Regions from separate parts of the Arthrobacter sp. JDC6 genome, predicted to be linked through region 2. Evidence: riboswitches for the same ligand, from Rfam matches in the RefSeq annotation. Region 2 holds a riboswitch; the other holds the start of a gene.
What was found. A riboswitch is a leader RNA that binds a small molecule or an ion and turns the genes downstream of it on or off. The one in region 2 is predicted to bind glycine.
Positions count from the first base shown of each region.

Region 1 (3,403 bases), 360 kb from region 2:
AGATGGTTTCGGCCGTACCCACGCCCAGTGCAAGGACCAGCAGGGCTGCCAGCAGCAGCGAGGGGCCGCCGTCGTGGTTCCCGAATGCCACCATGGTGTAGCCGGTGGCACTGAACGCCAACCCCGCTGCCACCACGTATCCCGGGCGGACCTTGCGGACCAGCGGCACCACCACCAGGCCGGCCACCACCGTGGCGGCCAGTGCCGGGATCATGGCAACGCCGGCTGCGGACGGCGTCATTCCCTCGAGGAGTTGGAGGTGCTGGGCGAGGAACAGGATGAAGCCGTTGAAGGAGAACAGGGCAAGGATGTTGGCGCTGATGGCCATGCTGAACACCCTGTTCCGGAACAGGGACATGTCCAGCAGGGGGTGCGCCAGCCGCTGCTGCCGCTGCACGAACACCGCCCCCATGGCCAGGCCGAAGGCGATGGCGCCCAGACCTGCCGCCCCTGGACCTTCGGTGGCAACTGCCTTGATCCCGTAGACAACGGGCACCATGACCAGCATGGAGAGCAGGATGCTGGGGATGTCCACCTTGCCGGGTGCCGGATCCTTCGATTCCGGGATGAGGGCCGGTCCAAACGCCAGCAGGGGGAGCATGAGGGGGACCGCCACCAGGAAGACGGCACCCCACCAGAAGTGCTCCACCAGCCAGCCGCCGAAGATCGGACCCAGGGCCGCGCCGCCGGAGAATCCGGCGGCCCAGATGGCGACGGCCAGCCTGCGGCGATTGGGCTCGGGGAAAATGTTGCGGATCAGCGACAAGGTGGACGGCATCAGCATGGCGCCGAAGAATCCCAGGGCGGCGCGGCCGGCGATGAGCCATTCCGGCGCGGGTGCAAAAGCCGTCGCAACGGACAGCGCGGCAAAGCCGATGCTGCCAAGGATGAGCAGCCTCCGCCGCCCAATCCGGTCGCCGAGGCTTCCCATTGATACCAGCAGCCCGGCCAGCACCAGGGGGTAGGCGTCAACGATCCACAGCAGCTGCACGCCCGTGGGTTCCAGGGCCCGGGCGATGGCCGGCAGCGCGAACGTCAGTGCGGTGTTGTCCACCGCCACCAGCAGCACGGGAAACATCAGCAGCCCCAGCGCCAGCCAGTCGCGCCACGGAGGACGCACGGAAGTGCTGCTTGCCTGCCCGGTTGCAGAACTCTCGATGGAAGTGGTCATGAGATAACTATACCGTCCGGACGGTATAGTTTAAAAATGCGATGGTTTTCCTTATTCCTGCACGGGGGAGGGCATGATGGAGGGCATGCCCCGAAAGCCTGTTGCCCGTGACGCGGTCCTTGACGCCTTCGAGTCCCTGCTGATTGAAGTGGGTGAGCGGGCGGCCACCCTCGATGCCGTGGCGCGCAGGGCCGGCGTATCCAAAGGCGGCCTCCTCTACCACTTTCCCAACAAGGAAGCCATGATTGCCGTGTTGCTCGACCGCCTGGAGGGCCTGGCGGGCGAGGATGCCGATGCCATGGCGTCGGCAGCTGAAGGCGCCGCGGCCTACTTCATCCGTTCCTCGGTCTGGGCGGATACCCCTTTGGACCGTGCCATCGTGGCCGCCACCCGGCTTGCAGAGGTGGCCCACGAGGAGACGCGGCGCCGCTTCGCGGCCATCCAGCAGCGCTGGCTGGACGAAATTGCTGCGGATGTGGGACCTGGGCTGGCCAAGGCAGTCCTCTATATGGGGGACGGCCTGTACTTCAACGCCATGCTGTCCGTGGCCCCTGCGCCGGCCGGGGGAGCGGCCGCTGACGTGGAGGAACTCCTGGCCGCGCTGGAACGGCTCCGCAGGTAGCTCCGTCATTTGCCGGGAGGGGTTGCCGCGTAGGACAATAGAAAGTTGTGAGGGCTGTCACCGGCCTTCATGATCCAACAAATGAATAGCCTTTGATCTGCGGCGGGAGAGTTCTGCCGGAAGTACAGGCAGGCGCCGTAGGAGCAAATCCTCCCCAGGAATCTCGCAGGCCCCCGTACCGCCGCGGCGAGGCACCTCTGGAAAGCAGCAGGCAGTCTTATTCTCTTTTGGAGAGGTAGGGACTGTTGTGCTCACCGACGGTGCAAGCGGGTCCTGCCCAGGCAGGGAACGCGGAAACTCTCAGGTCCAATACAGAGCGGGGAGGAACCCGAATAGCTGTGGCGTACCCTTCGCCGCCTGAGTAAATGGAGTTCCTTCGTGTCGGTTACCCCAGCCTCCACCACTTTCGTAGACCGCCATATCGGCGCGCGCCGCCAGGCCGACGTCGACACCATGCTCAAAGCCGTGGGCTACGACTCGGTCGATTCCCTTGTGGACACCGCGGTTCCCAAGGTCATCCGCCAGGACACCGCCCTTCGCCTGCAGGACGCCCTCAGTGAGGTTGAAGTCCTCACGGAACTGCGGAAGCTTGCCGCCAAGAACAAGACGGCGGTGCAGATGATCGGCCAGGGCTACTACGACACCGTGACTCCGCCGGTGATCCGCCGCAACATCCTGGAATCCCCGGCCTGGTACACCGCCTACACGCCCTACCAGCCGGAGATTTCCCAGGGCCGGCTTGAGGCGCTGCTGAACTTCCAGACCATGGTGCAGGACCTTGTGGGCCTGCCCATCGCCAACGCTTCGCTGCTGGATGAAGCAACGGCGGTGGCCGAGGCCGTGCTGCTGATGCGCCGCGCCAACAGGACCAAGCCCGCGGCAGACGGCAAGACCGTCCTGGACATCGACGTGCTGCCGCAGACCATCGCCATCGTGCTGGGGCGTGCGGAGGCGCTCGGCTTCGAGGTGGAGGTCGCCGACCTGTCCAAGGGCCTGCCCGACGGCGACATCAACGGGATCGTGCTGCAGCAGCCCGGCGCTTCCGGCCGCGTCTGGGACCAGTCCGCGGTGATCTCTGCAGCGAAGGACCGGGGCGCGCTGGTCACGGTCGCTGCGGACCTGCTGGCCCTGACACTGATCACACCTCCGGGCGAGCAGGGCGCGGACATTGCCGTCGGCTCAGCCCAGCGTTTTGGCGTGCCGCTGTTCTTTGGGGGCCCCCATGCCGCCTACATGGCTGTCCGCAAAGGCCTGGAGCGTTCCTTGCCTGGCCGCCTGGTTGGGGTGTCAAAGGACGACGCCGGCACGCCTGCCTACCGGTTGGCACTGCAGACCCGCGAGCAGCACATCCGCCGCGAGAAGGCCACGTCCAACATCTGCACCGCCCAGGCGCTGCTGGCCATCGTTGCGTCCATGTACGCCGTTTACCACGGCCCCGACGGCCTGAAGGCGATTGCCCAAACGGCGCACCGCCACGCCCGTAGCCTGGCGGCCTCGCTTGCGGCCGCCGGCGTCGAGGTGCTGCACACGAGCTTCTTCGACACCCTTACGGTCCGGGTCCCCGGACGGGCTGCTGGCATCATCGCCGACGCCGAGGCGCGGGGCATCAA
Region 1 is NZ_CM151278.1:3,627,512-3,630,914, reverse strand. Features, by position in the region: gene ACV095_RS16795 (MFS transporter) at 1-1,171, opposite strand, end outside; gene ACV095_RS16790 (TetR/AcrR family transcriptional regulator) at 1,257-1,793, shown strand; glycine riboswitch at 1,887-1,984, shown strand; glycine riboswitch at 2,011-2,118, shown strand; gene gcvP (aminomethyl-transferring glycine dehydrogenase) at 2,172-3,403, shown strand, end outside.
Region 1: it holds a riboswitch for glycine, as region 2 does, so the genes downstream of both, gcvP (aminomethyl-transferring glycine dehydrogenase) here and gcvP (aminomethyl-transferring glycine dehydrogenase) in region 2, are expected to answer to the same signal.

Region 2 (3,403 bases):
GAAGTCAGGACCACCAGGTTGACCACCGTGGCCGCGGCGCCGAGGCCGGCCAGGGAGAACATCCCGATAAAGGGGCTGTGGCCGGCGGCGAACTGGGTCCACGGGGTGACCGCCATCAGGATGACCAGCGCACCGACATAGAAGAGCAGCACGCGGACGGGGATGGCGTTGATGGCCTTGGGCAGCGTGCGCTCGGGGTTCTTGGCCTCGGCGGCGGTGGTTCCCACCAGTTCGATGCCTACGAAGGCGAAGACTGCGATCTGGAATCCGGCCACGAAGCCCATGAACTCATTGGGGAAGAACCCGCCATGGCTCCACAGGTTGGTGAAGCTTGCGGTGCCCGCGTCGCTCTGGAAACCGGTGAAGATCATGAAGAGTCCCACGATGATCAGGGCTGCGATGGCGACGATCTTGATGAGGGCGAACCAGAACTCGGTCTCGCCGAACGCCTTGACGGTGGCGAGGTTCAGCAGGAGCAGGATGCCCACCGTGGCCAGGCCCGGGACCCAAAGTGGCAGCGCCGGCCAAAGTTCCTTTGAGTACCCTGCGATGGCGATGACGTCGGCGATTCCGGTGATCACCCAGCAGAACCAGTACGTCCAGCCGGTGAAGAATCCGGCCCACGGCCCCAGGAGATCGGCGGCGAAATCACTGAAGGACTTGTAGTTCAGGTTGCTGAGCAGCAGTTCACCCATGGCCCGCATGACGAAGAAAAGCATAAAGCCGATGATCATGTATACGAAGATCACGGATGGGCCGGCCGCGGAGATGGTCTTGCCGGAACCCATGAACAGGCCCGTGCCGATCGCGCCGCCGATGGCGATGAGCTGGATATGCCGGTTGGTGAGCTGCCGCTCCAGGTGGGGAGGCTCGCTGCGGGCTGCCGTGGCAGCGCCTTGGCTGCGGGCTGGTTCGCCGTTGGACGTGGGGGGATGAATCGCCATGAGGAACTCCATCGATAAAGCGGCTTTTGGGTGCCGCAAAAGATTTGGTTCCTCCCCGCTCTGTAGTGGACCTGAGAGTTTCCGCAGCAAAAGCCGCTTGCACCGCCGGTGAGCCAGGGTCATGCCCGGCTGCTTTCCAGAGTTGCCTGTCCGCGGCGGTACGTGGGCCTGAGAGTTTCCTGGGGAGGGTTTGCTCCTACGGCGCCTGCTGGATGTACCCGGCAGGGCTCTCCCGCCGCAGGTCGAAGGCGTATTCAGTTGGAAGCCGCAGGCTTTTTGGGCCACGGCCGGTCATGCAATGGGACAGGCGCCGACTGGTGGGCTGCTCCGGATACGCTGAGCCAGCCACCGGCGGCGCCAATCCCGGGGTTCAGTGTGGTGTCCGTCACGATCGAATGTCAAACCCCTCCCGACACAAGCGGGGAAGAACGGCGTCACGTGCCCCTCGAGCCCCGCACGGAAGCCGCCCGATTTGCCACGGACGGGTCTATCCCGGTACCTTGTGAGCCGAATCACCCACATTTGAATAAGCCTTTCGAGCTGTGACGGGAGAGTCCTCCCGGCGAAACACCGGTCAGGCGCCGTAGGAGCAAATCCTCCCCAGGAATCTCTCAGGCCCCCGTACCGTCACGGCGAGGCGACTCTGGAAAGCAATCAGGCTTCTGCCTGGTTCACCGACGGTGCAAGCGGTCCCCTGCCAACAGCAGGCAACGCGGAATCTCTCAGGTCCAATACAGAGCGGGGAGGAACCCATCCCACGCCGTGCCACCTTCGGCCGGCCAGATCTGGAGTTCCTCATGACGATTCATTCGCATCCAACATCGTTTGTTGACCGCCATATCGGCGCGCGCCGCCAGGCCGACATCGACACCATGCTCAAGGCCATCGGCTACGACAGCCTGGATGGCCTGGTTGACGTGGCCGTCCCCGCGCCCATCCGCCAGGAAACTGCGCTCAAGCTGACCGACGCCCTCAGCGAGGTTGAAGTCCTCACGGAACTGCGGAAGCTTGCCGCCAAGAACAAGACGGCAGTCCAGATGATCGGCCAGGGCTACTACGACACCGTGACTCCGCCGGTGATCCGCCGCAACATCCTGGAATCCCCGGCCTGGTACACCGCCTACACGCCCTACCAGCCGGAGATTTCCCAGGGCCGGCTTGAGGCGCTGCTGAACTTCCAGACCATGGTGCAGGACCTGACGGCGCTCCCGGTAGCCAACGCTTCCTTGCTGGACGAGGCAACGGCGGTGGCCGAGGCCGTGCTGCTGATGCGCCGCGCCAACAGGTCCAAGGCAGCGAAGGACGGCAAGACGGTGCTCGACGCCGACTGCCTCCCCCAGACCATCGCCATCGTGCTGGGCCGGGCGGAGGCGCTCGGCTTCGAGGTGGAGGTCGCCGACCTGTCCAAGGGCCTGCCCGACGGCGACATCAACGGCGTCGTGCTGCAGCAGCCCGGGGTCTCCGGCCGCGTGTGGGACCAATCCGCCGTGATCGCCGCTGCCAAGGACGGGGGCGCGCTGGTCACCGTGGCTGCGGACCTGCTGGCCCTGACACTGATCACACCTCCGGGCGAGCAGGGCGCGGACATTGCCGTCGGCTCCACCCAGCGTTTTGGCGTGCCGCTGTTCTTTGGGGGGCCGCACGCCGCCTACATGGCCGTCCAAAAGGGAATGGAACGTACCCTCCCGGGCAGGATCGTGGGCGTCTCCAAGGACAACGCCGGCACGCCTGCCTACCGGTTGGCCCTGCAGACCCGCGAGCAGCACATCCGCCGCGAGAAGGCCACGTCCAACATCTGCACCGCCCAGGCGCTGCTGGCCATCGTGTCCTCCTTCTACGCCGTTTACCACGGCCCCGACGGCCTGAAGGCGATCGCAGAGACCGTCCACCACAAGGCCAGGGTCCTGGCAACAGCACTCACGTCACTGGGCCGCGAACTGGTCACGGACTCCTTCTTCGACACCCTCACCGTCCGCGTTCCGGGCAAGGCCGCCAAGGTGATCACCGCCGCTGAAGCCCGCGGCATCAACCTGCGCTTCATCGATCCGGACACGGTGGGCGTCTCCGTTGATGAGACGACGACGGCGGCAACACTTTCCGCCGTCGCCGTCGCCTTTGGCGCCGGTCCGGTGGGTGACGCCCAGGGATTCGAACTGCCCGACACTATTTTGCGTTCCTCGGCCTACCTGCAGCACCCGGTCTTCAACACGCACCGGTCTGAAACCCAGCTGCTGCGTTACATCCGCAAGCTCTCGGACCGCGACCTGGCGCTGGACCGCACCATGATCCCGCTGGGTTCATGCACCATGAAGCTGAACGCCACGGCCGAGATGGAAGCCATTTCCTGGCCGGAGTTCGCCTCGATCCACCCGTTCGCCCCGGACTCCCAGACCGAAGGCTGGCACGAACTCATCGCCGGCCTGGAAGCGGACCTCGCCGAGATCACCGGGTATGACCAG
Region 2 is NZ_CM151278.1:3,988,372-3,991,774, forward strand. Features, by position in the region: gene cycA (D-serine/D-alanine/glycine transporter) at 1-944, opposite strand, end outside; glycine riboswitch at 995-1,090, opposite strand; glycine riboswitch at 1,091-1,189, opposite strand; glycine riboswitch at 1,481-1,581, shown strand; gene gcvP (aminomethyl-transferring glycine dehydrogenase) at 1,742-3,403, shown strand, end outside.